DNA from 2 places in the Paraburkholderia sp. MM6662-R1 genome. Region 1 is predicted to be linked to the other one. Evidence: predicted binding sites of a transcription regulator. Region 1 holds the regulator's gene; the other holds the start of a gene.
What was found. Region 1 encodes LexA, which represses DNA repair genes until DNA is damaged. Its sites were predicted from a motif close to ACTGTATNNNNATACAGT; they were not measured.

Region 1 (7,931 bases):
ACTGCGCCGCGATGTCTGCCTCGCTCAACTGCGGCGCGAACATCTCGATCAACCGATAGGCGTACGCGCGCAGGAACGCGCCCTTGCGCAAGCCGACACGCGTCGTGCTCGCCTCGAACAGATGCTGCGTGTCGAGCGCGACGAGTTCGCTGTCGCGCTTCGGGTCGTAGGCCATTGCCGCGACCACGCCGATGCCCATGCCGAGTTCGACGTAGGTCTTGATCACGTCGGCGTCGATCGCGGTCAGCACGACGTCGGGCAACGCACCCGCTTTCGCGAACGCCTGATCGATATGCGAGCGGCCGGTGAAGTCCTGGTCGTAGGTGACGATCGGGAATTCGGCGATCTCGTCGAGCGTCAGATTCGCTCGGCCGACGAGCGGATGATCCTTCGGCACCACCACGACGTGATGCCACGAATAGCACGGGAACGTGACGATGTCGGGAAAACGGTCGAGCGCCTCGGTCGAGATGCCGATATCCGCCTCGCCGTTGATGATCATCTGCGCGATCTGCTGCGGGCTGCCCTGGCGCAGCGCCAGATGCACTTTCGGGAACACCGACGTGAACTGCCGAATCACCTTCGGCAATGCGTAGCGTGCCTGCGTGTGGGTGGTCGCGACGACGAGGTGGCCGCTGTCCTGATCCGCGTACTGACGCGCGACGCGGCGCAGATTCTCCGCATCGAGCAGCATCCGCTCGATCAACTGATGCACGGCCTTGCCCGGTTCGGTGAGCCCGGTCAGACGCTTGCCGCGGCGGATGAAGATGTCGACCCCGAGTTCGTCCTCGAGATCCTTGATCTGCTTCGATACGCCCGACTGCGACGTGTAGAGCACGTTCGCCACTTCGGTCAGGTTCATGTTCTGCCGCACGGCTTCGCGCACGAAGCGCAATTGCTGGAAATTCATCGTTGTGTCTCCGGTTCCGCCAGAGTTGAGTTATTGGAGCCGCACATGCCAGGCGAAGCACGCGGTACGGCCGATACGTTCTCTCCTGTCCACAGCGCCGCACAGCGGCGCCGCCATCTCACTGCGCCGGAAACACCCGCAGCGCGCGCGGCACCGCGGTGACGCCGTCGCCGACCGCGAGTTGCAGATCACGCCACGTTTCGCGATCGAGTTCGGCTTCGAGCAGATTGCCCTCGCGACCGGCGAGCTCGACGCGCACCGAACCGCCGAGCGTCACCACGCGCCGCACGTCGACGACAATGCCCTCGCGATGCCCCGCCGCCTGCGGATACAACTGCAGATCGTGCGGCCGCACATAGGCGAACGCCGGGCCCCTAAAACCCGCCGCGATCGCGACCGGCAGCGCCGCGCCATCGACGACGAAGCCTTGCGCATCGACGCTGCCGTGCAGACGGTTCGCCGCGCCGAGAAACTCGTAGACGAACGGCGTCTGCGGATGGTCGTACACCTCCTGTGGGCTGCCGACCTGCTCGACATGCCCGCGATTGAGCACGACGATGCGGTCCGCCACTTCGAGCGCTTCTTCCTGATCGTGCGTGACGAAGATCGTCGAAATATGCAGATCGTCGTGCAGGCGACGCAACCAGCTGCGCAGTTCCTTGCGCACCTTCGCGTCGAGCGCGCCGAACGGCTCGTCGAGCAACAGCACCTTCGGCTCCACGGCCAACGCACGTGCGAGCGCGATGCGCTGGCGCTGGCCGCCGGACAGCTCCGACGGATAGCGCTGCGCGAGCCAGTCGAGCTGCACGAGCTTCAGCAACTCATGCACCTTCTCACGAATCACCTTCTCGGACGGACGTTCCTTGCGCGGCTTCACGCGCAGCCCGAACGCGACGTTTTCGAACACCGTCATATGCCGGAACAGCGCGTAGTGCTGGAACACGAAACCCACCTCGCGCTCACGCGCGCCGACCGCCGCGACATCCTGGCCTTGCAGCTCGACCCGGCCGCCGTCCGCATATTCGAGGCCGGCGATCACACGCAGCAACGTCGTCTTGCCGCAACCCGACGGCCCGAGCAGCGCGACGAGTTCGCCCGGCGGAAAGTCGAGCGACACGTTGTCGAGCGCGACGAAATCGCCGAAGCGCTTTTGCAGGTTACGAACGGTGATACCCATTTACAGCTCTCCTTGCTTGAGCGGATGTCGCTGCGACGCAGGCGTGGCGTTGACGAAAAACGAATGCGAAGCGGACTGCGCGCTATTGGCCTGCGAAGCGCCGGACGGCGACACGGGCCCCGCATACGCAGGCACTTCGCGCGCCGCCGACAGTTCCGCCGACATATGACGCTCGGCCAGCAGCTTGAGCCCCAGCGTGACCAGCGCCAGCAGCGCGAGCAGCGAGGCCACGGCGAACGCGGCCGAGAAGTTGTACTCGTTGTAGAGGATTTCGACGTGCAGCGGCATCGTGTCGGTCTGCCCGCGAATATGGCCCGACACGACCGACACCGCGCCGAACTCGCCCATTGCGCGCGCATTGCACAGAATCACGCCGTACAGCAGACCCCACTTGACGTTCGGCAGCGTGACGCGACGGAACGTCTGCCAGCCCGATGCGCCGAGCACGTGCGCGGCTTCTTCCTCGTCGTTGCCCTGCGCCTGCATCAGCGGAATCAGCTCGCGCGCGACGAACGGGAACGTGACGAAGATCGTCGCGAGCACGATGCCCGGCACCGCGAAGATGATCTGCACGTTGTGATCTTCGAGCCACGGGCCGAACCAGCCCTGCGCGCCGAACATCAGCACGTAGATCAGGCCGGAGATCACCGGCGACACCGAAAACGGCAGGTCGATCAACGTGGTCAGCAGCGCCTTGCCGCGGAATTCGAACTTCGCGATACACCACGACGCCGCAAGGCCGAACACGAGGTTCAGCGGCACTGCGATCGCCGCGGTGAGCAGCGTCAGTTTGATCGCCGACAGCGCATCCGGATCGGCGAGCGCTTCGAAGTAAAAACGCAGCCCCTTGTTCAGCGCCTGGTAGAACACCGCGGCGAGCGGCACGGCCAGAAACAGCGCGAGAAACAGCAGTGCGAGGCCGATCAGCAGCCAGCGCACGAGCGCCGGCTCGGTGACCGGATCGGGGCGACGCGCCACGCTCGCGGGGTGGGTCGGAACGCGGCTCATTGCACACCTCCACCAATAGCGGCGACGCTCGTGGCCACTGGCGCCGATGCCGTCTTGCCGCGGCTCGTGCGCCGCTGCAGATACCACTGCAGCGTGTTGATCGACAGCAGCATCAGGAACGACACGACCAGCATCACGACCGCGAGCGCCGTCGCGCCCGCATAGTCGTATTGCTCGAGCTTCGTGATGATCAGGAGCGACGTGATCTCCGACTTCATCGGCACATTGCCGGCGATGAAGATGACCGAGCCGTATTCGCCGAGCGCGCGCGCAAAGGCGAGCGCGAAGCCGGTCAGCAGCGCCGGCAACACGGCCGGCAGCACGACGCGGCGAAACGTGAGCCAGCGCGACGCGCCGAGACACGCGGCCGCCTCCTCCTGCTCGCGCTCGAACTCCTCGAGCACCGGTTGCACCGTGCGCACGACGAACGGCAGGCCGATGAACGTCAGTGCGACCAGCACGCCCGCCGGCGTGAACGCGATCTTGATGCCGAGCGGCGCGAGGAACTGGCCGATCCAGCCGTTGCCCGCATACACGGCCGCGAGCGAAATGCCCGCCACCGAGGTGGGCAACGCGAACGGCAGATCGACGACCGCATCGACGATACGCTTGAACGGAAACGTGTAGCGCACCAGCACCCACGCGACGAGAAAGCCGAACACCGCGTTGATCAGCGCGCCGCCTAGCGCCGAGAAAAACGTCAGCCGATACGACGCGAGCACACGCGGCGACGTGACCGCGCGCACGAACTGATCCCAGTCGAGCGTCGCGGTTTTCAGAAAGGTCGCCGCCAATGGAATCAGCACCACGAGGCTCAGATAAGCCACCGTGATGCCGAGTGTCAGGCCAAAACCGGGCAATGCGCTCGGCTTGCGGAAGGTCAACGTGGTCATGCTGGATACTCGTTCATGGTTGATGCTCGCGCGGTTGTTCGTTTTGCCGTGCTGCCGTACTGCGGTACTGCCGCACTGCTGGCCACCGGACCCCGGTTAGCCGAAAGCGCGCCCATTGGGCGCGCCCTTTTTCCCCTGGCTGTGATTCAGGCGGTGGTTCTTACTGCGGCTGATAAATCGAATCGAACACGCCGCCGTCCGCGAAATGAGTCTTCTGCGCGTTGGTCCAACCGCCGAACGAATCGTCGATCGTGTACAGCTTCAGCTTCGGAAACTTCGCGGTCAGATCGGCGGGCACCTTGCTGGAACGCGGACGATAGAAATTGCGCGCGGCGATCTCCTGACCTTGCTCGCTATACAGGAAGTTCAGATACGCCTCGGCCAGCTTGCGCGTGCCGTGTTTGTCGACGACCTTGTCGACCACCGCGACCGGCGGCTCGGCCAGAATGCTCACCGACGGCACCACGATCTCGAACCTGTCCGGACCAAACTCCTTCAGCGCCAGGAACGCCTCGTTTTCCCACGCGATCAGCACGTCGCCGATACCGCGCTGCACGAAGCTCGTGGTCGCGCCGCGCGCGCCCGAATCGAGCACGCCGGCGTTCCTGTACAGCTTGCCGACGAACTCCCTGGCCTTCTGGTCGTTGCCGCCCGGTTGATGCTCGGCGTACGCCCACGCGGCCAGGTAGTTCCAGCGCGCGCCGCCCGAGGTCTTCGGATTCGGCGTCACGATCGACACGCCCGGTTTCACCAGATCGTCCCAATCCTTGATGTGCTTCGGGTTGCCCTTGCGCACCAGAAATACGATCGTCGACGTGTACGGCGATGCGTTGTCCGGCAGACGCTTTTGCCAGTTCTTGTCGACGAGCCCCTTGTTCGCGAGCGCGTCGATGTCATAGGCGAGCGCAAGCGTCACGACGTCGGCCTGCAGTCCGTCGAGCACCGAGCGAGCCTGCGCGCCCGAGCCGCCGTGCGACTGCTTGAAGGTGACGGCTTCGCCGGTCCTGGCCTTCCATTCCTTGCCGAATGCCTGATTGATGTCCTGATACAGCTCGCGCGTCGGATCGTAGGACACGTTTAACAGCGTGGTGTCGGCGTGCGCGACGCCGCTTGCGCCCAACATGCCGAACGCACCCGCCGCGCCGACGGCGAGCGCCGCGATCAGTTTTCCGGTTCGAGCCGCAAGCCCCATATGCCGATGGTTCATTTCAATTTTTCTCCGCGTGATGGTCCGCTGATGAGCGTCTGGTGTTGTTCTGCGTCGCGGCCACGTGCACATGAGCGCCAACCGGAGGCCAGTCTATCGAAGCGCTTTCATTATTAAAAATAATGTTTCTTCATTTTTTAATACTCAAAAGTGGTAACGACAGATGCGCCGGCTGCTGGGACGCCGACAATGCCGTCATGTCGCCGATAAACGACGCCCCAGCGTGGCCGTTGCGCCAAACTTAAAGTAAAGCTTGAAATGCGCGGAATACTGTATAAAAATACAGTTACCTGTTCATACATACAGTGGCCATGACAAAACTCACCGCACGACAGCAGCAGGTTTTCGATCTGATCCGCCGCGCGATCGAACGCACCGGCTTTCCGCCCACTCGCGCGGAAATTGCCGCCGAACTCGGGTTCAGCTCGGCCAATTCCGCGGAAGAGCATCTGCGCGCGCTGGCGCGCAAGGGCGTGATCGAACTCGCGGCCGGCGCGTCGCGCGGCATCCGCCTGCTGTCCGGGCAGGAGGACGCGCCGTATCAGTTCACCCTGCCGCATGCGGGCCTGATGCAGTTGTCGTTGCCGCTGATCGGCCGGGTCGCGGCGGGTAGCCCGATCCTCGCGCAGGAACATATCTCGCAGCACTACGCGTGTGACCCGGCGCTGTTCTCGAGCAAGCCCGACTACCTGCTGAAGGTGCGCGGCCTGTCGATGCGCGACGCGGGCATTCTCGACGGCGACCTGCTCGCGGTGCAAAAGCGCACCGAAGCGAAGGACGGCCAGATCATCATTGCGCGGCTTGGCGACGACGTGACGGTCAAGCGTCTGAAGCGCCGGCCGAACGGCATCGAACTGATCGCCGAAAACCCCGATTACGACAACATCTTCGTGGAAACCGGCAGCGCCGATTTCGCGCTCGAAGGGATCGCGGTCGGGCTGATCCGCCCCAGCGAGTTCTGATCTGTCGCTGTCGCCAGAACGCTTGCGCCGGTTTGTCCGACCCAAGCCGCATTTACGCCTGCATCTATGCCCGCATCTACGCCGAATCGCCTGGAGAGACTCATGGAACGCCTTGCCCGCCTGTTGCCCTTTCGCCAGTTCGGCCGTCTGCGCCATCTGCGCAAGCTCACGCCCTGCGCGCTAATCGAGGCGCCCGCTGCGCGCACGCCGTCGCTGTTCGACGCGGTTGCCGAAGCTTCCGGTCTGCCGTCGTCGTTGCCGGCGTTCGCGCGCGTGTCGCTGAATTCGGCGCTGAACATCGTTGAGCCCGCGCGTCGCGCGCCGGTGCGGGTCTATCATGGACCGTCGCGACTGATCATGGTCGGCACGGTCGACGCCGTATGCCGTATGATCGATCGCTGCATAGCCGACGAAGCCAACGTGCACGGCGCGGTGTTCGAAGCCTGAGCGAATCCTGAGTACGCATGCAACAAGCACTTCGGATGTTCAGAGATTCGTGTGGGATGGGATCGTTCCGACCTCGCCGTGCTCGACGTTAGATCATCACTGACGTGGAGTCCCATTCGATGACAATTCGGAAACGCATACAGGGCAGCGCCACCCGGCCGCTGCTGATCACGCTGATCGTGGTGATCGTGATTGCCGCGCTGGGCTTTATTTATGCGTCACCGTATCTCGCGGTGAACAATCTCAAACGCGCCGCCGATGCGCGTGACGTGCAAACCGTCAATCAGTACGTGGACTTTCCCGCGCTACGCGATAGCCTGAAGCAACAGGTGGGCGCCATGCTGACACGCCGGCTCGAGGCGGATGCCGGCAACAAGATGGCCACGATCGGCGCGGTGATCGGCGTGACGCTGATCGGCCCGCTCGTCGATGCCTATGCGACACCCGACGGCGTCGCGGCGCTGCTGAACGGCATGCCGCCGCGTGGCACGCCGGGCGAGCAACCGTCCGCGCCGCCAGCCGCGGGCGGCGAAGCGCCGGCCGCACCAGCCGCGGGCGACACCACCACGCAGGCCAGCGCACCGCCGCCCGGGCGTCAAAGCACGGCCGGCTATCGCAGTCTCAACGAGTTTGTCGTCACGTACCGGCGTGGCGAAGGTAACGCGAACTATTCGGCAATCTTTCGTCGCGAAGGTCTGGTCACGTGGAAGCTCGCGGCGATCAATCTGAACGAGTGAGATCGAAGCCTGGCCGGATGGGATGCGTGGCTGGCCATCGGGGCCGGCCACGCGACAGGGTCTATTCAAATCTGGGCTCGATGACGGGGCGCGCGGCTTCGCGTCCCTCACTAGCCCATTACGCCGCAGCCGCCTGCTGCTGCTCCTGCGCGGACGAGCACGCCACCAGAATGCTGCACGACACGCGGTCGAGCAGCGGCGTGTTGCCCGCCCCCATCCACCACCGTGACAAACCAGTCCGGCAGCGATGACCCACCACCACGAGGTCGACCTGCAACTCGTTGGCAAGATTGGCGATCTCGTCGATCGGATGACCGAATGCGAAATGCCCTTGCGCGCTCACGCCTCGCTCGGTCAGCCAGTTCACGCCCTCCTGCAGAATCTCGCGGGCCGTTTTTTCGAAGCTGCTGCACGCGACGTCCGTCAACAGGCCCGCGCTCTGCGCGATGCTCGAACGCATGTCGACGACCGACAGCAGATGCGTTTCTGCCTTCAGTTCCAACGCCAGATCGGCACCGCAACGCAGGGCTTTCCGGCCTTCGCGCGAGCCGTCGTAGCACAACAGGATTTTCTGGTAGCTCGCCATCTGT
Region 2 (7,931 bases), 2.6 Mb from region 1:
ACCGCACGCGTCCATGATTTCCAGCTTCGCTTCGGCGGTGTCCGCACCGCCCGAGATCAGCGCGCCGGCGTGGCCCATGCGCTTGCCCGGAGGCGCCGTGACGCCAGCGATGAAGCCAACCACCGGCTTCTTCATGTTGTCCTTGATCCAGTGCGCGGCGTTCGCCTCGTCCGGACCGCCGATTTCGCCGATCATGATGACGGCGTCCGTATCCGGATCGTCGTTGAACATCTTCATCACGTCGATGTGCTTCAGACCGTTGATGGGGTCGCCGCCGATGCCGACTGCCGACGACTGGCCGAGGCCGATCGCGGTCAGCTGGCCGACTGCTTCATACGTCAGCGTGCCCGAACGCGACACGACGCCGATGCGGCCCTTGCGATGGATGTGACCCGGCATGATGCCGATCTTCAGCTCGTCCGGCGTGATCGTGCCCGGGCAGTTCGGTCCGAGCAGCAGCGTCTTGCGGTTTTCGCGACGCATACGGTCCTTGATCTCGATCATGTCGCGGACGGGAATGCCTTCCGTGATACAGATTGCGAGATCCAGGTCGGCTTCGACTGCTTCCCAGATTGCGGCGGCAGCGCCTGCCGGCGGAACGTAAATCACCGACACGGTCGCGCCCGTCTCAGCCTTGGCTTCAGCGACGCTCGCGTAGATGGGGATGCCTTCGAAATCTTCGCCGGCGCGCTTCGGGTTCACGCCCGCGACGTACGCTTCGCGGCCGTTTGCGTATTCACGGCAAGCACGCGTGTGGAACTGACCGGTCTTGCCGGTGATGCCCTGCGTGATGACCTTGGTGTCTTTGTTGATCAGAATCGACATGTATTGACCTCTGTTCGTTTGGCGTCGCGCGGTAGCGCCACTCGGCGCGATGCTTCACGCCTGTGTCGCTTGCGCGCCGCCACTCGTAAACCTGGCAAATGAGCTGGTAAATGCGCCGTGGACAGCTGGCTTACGCCTTGCCCGAAGCAGCCGCGACGACCTTCTGAGCCGCCTCTTCCATGCTGTCCGCCGAGATGATCGGCAGGCCGGATTCGGCGAGCATCTTCTTGCCCAGGTCTTCGTTCGTGCCCTTCATGCGGACCACGAGCGGCACCTTCAGCGACACGGCCTTCGAGGCCGCGATCACGCCTTCCGCGATCACGTCGCAGCGCATGATGCCACCGAAGATGTTGACCAGAATCGCGGTCAGGTTCGGGTTCTTCAGCATGATCTTGAACGCTTCGGTGACCTTCTCGGTCGTAGCTCCTCCGCCGACGTCGAGGAAGTTCGCCGGTTCGCCGCCGAACAGCTTGATGGTGTCCATCGTTGCCATTGCGAGGCCGGCGCCGTTCACCAGACAGCCGATGTTGCCGTCGAGCGAGATGTACGCGAGGTCGAACTTCGACGCTTCGATTTCAGCCGGATCTTCCTCGTCCAGATCGCGGTACGCGACGATTTCCGGGTGACGGAACAGCGCATTCGAGTCGAAGTTGAACTTCGCGTCGAGTGCGATGACCTTGCCGTCGCCGGTCAGGATCAGCGGGTTGATTTCGGCGAGCGATGCGTCGGTTTCCCAGAATGCCTTGTACAGGCCTTGCAGGATCGCGCGAGCTTGCGGGATCGAAGCGTCGGGCACGCCGATCTTCTTCGCGAGGTCGTCTGCTTCCGAGTCCTTCAGGCCGGTCGACGGATCGACGGCAACCTTGTGGATCAGCTCAGGCGTCTTTTCCGCGACTTCTTCGACGTCCATGCCGCCTTCGCTCGACGCCATCACGACGATCTTCTGCGAAACGCGATCGATCACGAGACCGACATACAGTTCCTTCTTGATGTCGGCGCCTTCTTCGATCAGCAGGCGGTTCACCTTCTGGCCTTCCGGACCGGTCTGGTGCGTGACGAGCTGCATGCCGAGGATCTGGTTCGAGTACTCGCGAACCTGTTCCAGCGACTTGGCGACCTTGACGCCGCCGCCCTTGCCACGGCCACCCGCGTGGATCTGAGCCTTCACGACCCACACCGGGCCGCCCAGCTCTTCCGCGGCCTTGACCGCATCATCCACCGAGAAGACCGGCTTGCCGCGCGGTACCGCGACGCCGAATTTCCGCAGGATTTCCTTACCCTGGTACTCGTGAATCTTCATGCGTGATTCCCTTCAGTCTGAGAGTTGGATAGAACTTCGATTCCGTTGCCGCCGTTCAGGCCGACGCGTCGCCGCTTCGTTCGCGGGCCGCCGCGCCGTCCGACGAGGCCGCGCGTTCCGCCGGACGCGGTGCATGACCATACCAGCGCGGATAAAACTGTTTCACCGCCTCGCCGTCGAAACGCAGCGCGTGGCAGCGTCCCAGCTGGAATGGCGGTTTGTCGTTGGAATGCTCGCCTGTGCCGTTGGACGATTCGTCTCCCGAACCCGCGTTCGCGCCCGGCGTGCCGTCATCGGTGTTCCATACGTCGCCGGCGAACGCCTGGATCGCGGCGGTCGGCAGGATCGCGCACAGCTCGGTGAGATGCGTGCAACCGGCCGTGCCGGCCAGCAAACGGGCAGCATCGCGACGGAAGTTGTGGAACAGATTGAGCCCGATGAGGGCACGGTAGGCGGGATTGCTGGCCTGGCACAACCCTGGATAGGGGACCCAGTCGGACGACGCCTCGGCGTTGACGACATTGAGCTTGCGATCGATGGTGATGCGAAGCCAGAGTTCATGGATCGGCTGACCATTGGGCCGGACACCCGACGCAAGCGCCACATCGCGTGGCTTTTCGTCGGTCAGGCACGCTTCCACATCCCACAGGCCATCGGCTCGCTCGTAAGCTTCCGCTCTGATTGCGCGACGATGGCGCAACTGACGGGACACTGGCGGGGAGAGCGACATGCGGGAAGGAAAGGCCGGATTGGGAAAACTTCTGGAGTTTAGCATAACGGGTATTTGGGACAGCCCCGATTGCGCACGGCCTGGCGCCAGGTTACGGCGCGGTAATTGCCCTACCCGTCGAGACTGGCGTGTTAGTCGCCGTCCCCGATCTCGTCGATACCCTTCAGGATCTTGCCGATCGTCGCGCCGGAGAAGCCGCGCGACGCGAGAAAGCGCGCCTGCTTCGCGCGCTCGGCCGGCGTTTGCGGCAACTGGCCGAACTTCTTGCGCCAGACCGCCTGGGCGCGCGCGAGTTCGGTTTCGCGCAATTGCGCGCTCGCCTCTTCGACGAGCGCCGGGTTGAGCGCGTGTTGCTTCAGTTCGCCGAGAATGCGGCTCGTGCCGAGCCGCGATGCGCGCCGATGGATCAGGCTTTCCGCGAAGCGCGAGTCGGATAGCCAGTTTTCGGCCTGCAGCGCGTCGAGCACCGTGTCGAGCGAATCGGTTTCCTCGACGTAAGGCTTCAGCTTGCGGGCGAGGTCGGCGCGGCTATATTCGCGGCGCGACAGATAGCCGAGCGCGCGCGCTTTCAACGAACGGGCGGGGCGTTGGGATTTTCTGCTGTCGTCTTTGTCGGACTGGCCCGGCTTCTCTTCGCCGGGTTGGCGACGCGAGCGGGTGTAGGTGACTTCGGAGGGGATTGGGGAATCGAGTCCGGAGGAATCCCGGCTGGACGACGCTGCAGCGGGTGCAGACCGCGTACGCTGCGGGCCGCGGCCCGCGGCGCGGTCATGTGCGTCGAACGGTTCGAACGGGTCGCCGGACTCAGGCGATCCGTCCGCCTCGTCGCGCGGGCCGTCCGGATAGCGTCCGGAGTCGAAACCGGACAGCGGCCGGCCTTTGCGTATCACTTGATGCTTACTCTTCTTCGCCCGCGACTTCAGCGTCCGCGCCGGTCACGGCGTTCGCCATCGCGGTGACGCCCAGCGATTCGCGGATACGGTTCTCGATTTCGCGAGCGATATCCGGATTTTCGCGCAGGAATTCACGCGCGTTGTCCTTGCCCTGACCGATCCGCTCGCCGCTGTAGCTGTACCATGCGCCAGCCTTGTCGACGATCTTCGCCTGCACGCCGAGGTCGATGATTTCGCCCTGACGCGAGATGCCCTCGCCGTACAGGATGTCGAAAATCGCTTCACGGAACGGCGGCGCCACCTTGTTCTTGACGACCTTCACGCGGGTTTCGTTGCCGATCACTTCGTCGTTCTTCTTGATCGAGCCGATGCGGCGAATGTCCAGACGCACCGACGCGTAGAACTTCAGCGCATTACCGCCCGTGGTGGTTTCCGGGTTGCCGAACATCACGCCGATCTTCATGCGGATCTGGTTGATGAAGATCACGAGGCAGTTCGTGCGCTTGATCGTGCCGGTCAGCTTGCGCAGCGCCTGCGACATCAGACGCGCCTGCAGACCCGGCAGCGAGTCGCCCATTTCGCCTTCGATTTCCGCCTTCGGCACCAGCGCCGCGACCGAGTCGATCACGATCATGTCGATCGAGCCCGAGCGCACCAGCGCGTCGGCGATTTCGAGCGCCTGTTCGCCGGTGTCCGGCTGCGAGACCAGCAGGTCGGCGACGTTCACGCCGAGCTTGCCCGCGTATTGAATGTCCAGCGCGTGTTCCGCGTCGATGAACGCCGCGGTGCCGCCGAGCTTCTGCATTTCGGCGACGACCTGCAGCGTCAGCGTGGTTTTACCGGACGATTCCGGACCGTAGATTTCGACCACGCGGCCGCGCGGCAAACCGCCTACGCCCAGTGCGATGTCGAGGCCGAGCGATCCGGTGGAGACCACCTGGATGTCTTCGACTGCCTCACCTGCGCCGAGCCGCATGACCGACCCTTTGCCGAACTGCTTTTCGATCTGCGCGAGCGCGGCGGCGAGAGCCTTGCTCTTTTCAGCAGTCAGTCCAGCCGAGCCTTTCTTGCTTTCTTCCATGAATCGTCCTTTGCTATGATGAACGGCGTCTGAGGCAGGTGTGCACCCGCGGTTCCACTCGAATTGAGCGGAGTCTCCAGGACATCACACGAAACGCAGACACTGTATAAAAAAACAGTAGTTTTGGCAAGCGCGATTGTGATGCGAACGCGCATCTTTTACTGTCGCATCGCCCCAACTACCCACAAAATGTTCGGAGACCGCTGCGCGCCGGGGCCCCCCCCCACGGTGCCGGCAAAGCCAGGCTGGCGCATCATGCGAATTCTGATTGCCGAAGACGACAGCATACTCGCGGATGGTCTGGTTCGATCACTCCGCCAATCGGCCTATGCGGTCGATCACGTGAAAAGCGGCGTAGAAGCCGATACCGCGTTGTCAATGCAGACGTTCGACCTATTGATCCTCGATCTGGGCCTGCCGCGCATGTCCGGGCTCGAGGTGCTGCGCCGCCTGCGCGCGCGCAATTCGAACCTGCCCGTGCTGATCCTGACCGCCGCCGATAGCGTCGACGAACGCGTCAAAGGCCTCGACCTCGGCGCCGACGATTACATGGCCAAGCCCTTCGCGCTGAACGAACTCGAAGCGCGCGTGCGCGCGCTGACACGGCGCGGCGCGGGCGGCGGCCCGACCGTCGTGCGGCATGGCTCGCTGTCGTTCGATCAGGTGGGCCGCATCGCCTACGTCAACGACCAGGCGATCGATCTGTCCGCGCGCGAACTCGGGCTGCTCGAAGTGCTGCTGCAACGGATCGGCCGGCTGGTCTCGAAAGAGCAGCTCGTCGACCATCTATGCGAATGGGGCGAGGAAGTCAGCAACAACGCGATCGAAGTCTACGTGCACCGGCTGCGCAAGAAGATCGAACCGAGCGGCGTGCGCATCATCACCGTGCGCGGGCTCGGCTACTGTCTCGAAAAAGCGGCGCCGCCGGCGAATGCGAGCGCGCCCGCCACCCCGGCCGGCTCCGAGCCGCAGACGGCACAAGCGGCACAATCGTCCACCGCGCCGTCGTCCACCGCGATGCCGGCGAGCCACCACTACAAATAGAGGCCAGCGATGTCCGCACGCGCTGATCGCGCCACGGCGCACGCTGCGGACCTCGACGAGGCGCGCGACGCGCGCTACGCCAATCCGTTCGCCGCGCCCGACGAAACCGAAGCCGCCGCCGAAGCGCGTCCGCGCTCGCTGTTCGGCGAAATTCTCGACTGGATGCTCGCGCCGCTGCTGCTGCTGTGGCCGATGAGCCTCGCGGTCACCTATCTGGTCGCGAAGTCGATCGCGAACGGGCCGTTCGACCGCGCGCTCGAAACCGATGCCTACGTCCTCGCGCGCCAGATCCATCCGGTCAACGGCGTCGCGGAGCTGTCGCTGCCCGAGTCGACGCGCGATTTCCTGCGTGCCGACAACGTCGACAGCGTGTTCTTTCAGGTGCTCGGCACGCGCGGCGAGCTCGTGGCCGGCGAGCGTGACATGCCACTGCCGCACGAGGAAGACCGCCCGCCACCGGGCCTCGTCGAATTCCGCGACGACGTGCTGCGCGGCAACGACATCCGCGTCGCCTACACGACCGTCGAGTTTCCGCAGACGCCGGGCGCGCGCAGGCCGTGCTCGTGCAGGTCGCCGAAACGCTCGACAAGCGCAGCCAGCTCGCCAACGACATCATCAAGGGCGTGATCCTGCCGCAGTTCGTGATCCTGCCGCTCGCGATCCTGCTCGTGTGGTTCGGGCTGTCGCGCGGGCTCGAGCCGCTGCATGCGCTGCAGGCGCATATCCGCGCGCGCCGGCCGGACGATCTGTCGCCGCTCGAAGCGCGCCGCGCGCCGCCGGAAATCGAGCCGCTCGTCACGTCGTTCAACGATCTGCTCACGCGCCTCGAACAGAACATGGAGCTACAGAAGCGCTTCATCGCCGACGCCGCGCATCAGATGAAAACGCCGCTGGCCGGCCTGCGCACCCAGGCCGAGCTCGCGCTGCGCCAGAACGCGTCGGCCGAGGTTCGTCGCTCGCTCGAACAGATCGCGACGAGCTCCGAGCAGGCCGCGCGGCTCGTCACGCAATTGCTCGCGCTGGCGCGCGCGGAAAACCGTCGGTCGGGGCAGATCTTCACGCCGCTCGAACTCGGCGAACTCGCGCGCAGCGCGGTGCGCGAATGGGTGCAGGCCGCGCTCGCGAAGCAGATGGACATCGGCTACGAAGCGCCCGACGAGCCGGTCGAAGTCGCCGGCAATCCGGTGATGCTGCGTGAAATGCTGTCGAACCTGATCGACAACGCGATCCGCTATACGCCGGCGGGCGGCCGCATCACCGTGCGCGTGCGGCACGACGCCCCCGCGCGGCTCGTGCACCTGGAAGTCGAGGACACCGGGCTCGGCATTCCGGCCAGCGAGCGCTCTCGTGTGGTCGAGCGCTTTTACCGGATTCTGGGCCGCGAGGGCGACGGCAGCGGCCTCGGCCTCGCGATCGTGCGCGAGATTGCGGCAATGCACGGCGGCGAGCTCGCCATCGACGACAACGTCTACCAGGAGTCACCGCGGCTCGCCGGCACACTGGTGCGCGTCAGCTTGCACGTGCTCGAACGGGGCGGGACTTACCCTAACGCGCCTCTATCGTCAGCGTGACGGTCAGCGTTTTTTGAGATATTTCAGCGTGGATTGCGGGAACATCCCAGCACATTGACGGAAATTGAACGCCTATTCGTCGGCTTACCGGACTACCCCCAGGTTCAGCGCCGAGTCAGAACGCCGTAAGTTTCCACTCCAATAATCGGTTGCACGGGAACGCCTGTGCCGGCGATCCGCGTGTATATCAATATTGGAGACGACAATATGGCTACCGTTGGCGGGCAAATCTCGCACGTGCCGATGACGCGCGATGAGAAGCGGGTGATCTTCGCATCGTCGCTGGGTACGGTTTTCGAGTGGTACGACTTTTATCTGGCCGGCTCGCTTGCGGCCTTCATCAGCAAGAGCTTCTTTTCCGGCGTCAATCCGACCGCGGCGTTCATCTTCACGCTGCTCAGCTTCGCGGCGGGCTTCGCGGTGCGGCCGTTCGGCGCGATCGTATTCGGGCGGCTCGGCGACATGGTCGGGCGCAAGTACACTTTCC

Region 2: the regulator LexA is predicted to act here: its motif matches at 4,931-4,948, upstream of recA (recombinase RecA).

What each region holds. Positions count from the first base shown of each region.
Region 1 covers NZ_JBNDLV010000001.1:656,968-664,898, forward strand. Annotated here, with positions in the region: gene OKW39_RS03035 (CysB family HTH-type transcriptional regulator) at 1-910, opposite strand, end outside; gene OKW39_RS03040 (sulfate/molybdate ABC transporter ATP-binding protein) at 1,029-2,087, opposite strand; gene cysW (sulfate ABC transporter permease subunit CysW) at 2,088-3,095, opposite strand; gene cysT (sulfate ABC transporter permease subunit CysT) at 3,092-3,988, opposite strand; gene OKW39_RS03055 (sulfate ABC transporter substrate-binding protein) at 4,149-5,195, opposite strand; gene lexA (transcriptional repressor LexA) at 5,507-6,157, shown strand; gene OKW39_RS03065 (hypothetical protein) at 6,260-6,604, shown strand; gene OKW39_RS03070 (DUF2939 domain-containing protein) at 6,724-7,341, shown strand; gene OKW39_RS03075 (universal stress protein) at 7,460-7,927, opposite strand.
Region 2 covers NZ_JBNDLV010000001.1:3,215,019-3,222,949, reverse strand. Annotated here, with positions in the region: gene sucD (succinate--CoA ligase subunit alpha) at 1-825, opposite strand, end outside; gene sucC (ADP-forming succinate--CoA ligase subunit beta) at 956-2,125, opposite strand; gene OKW39_RS15235 (DUF2889 domain-containing protein) at 2,181-2,855, opposite strand; gene recX (recombination regulator RecX) at 2,987-3,745, opposite strand; gene recA (recombinase RecA) at 3,753-4,829, opposite strand; gene OKW39_RS15220 (response regulator transcription factor) at 5,085-5,873, shown strand; partial or broken gene OKW39_RS15215 (sensor histidine kinase N-terminal domain-containing protein) at 5,883-7,444, shown strand; gene OKW39_RS15210 (MFS transporter) at 7,652-7,931, shown strand, end outside.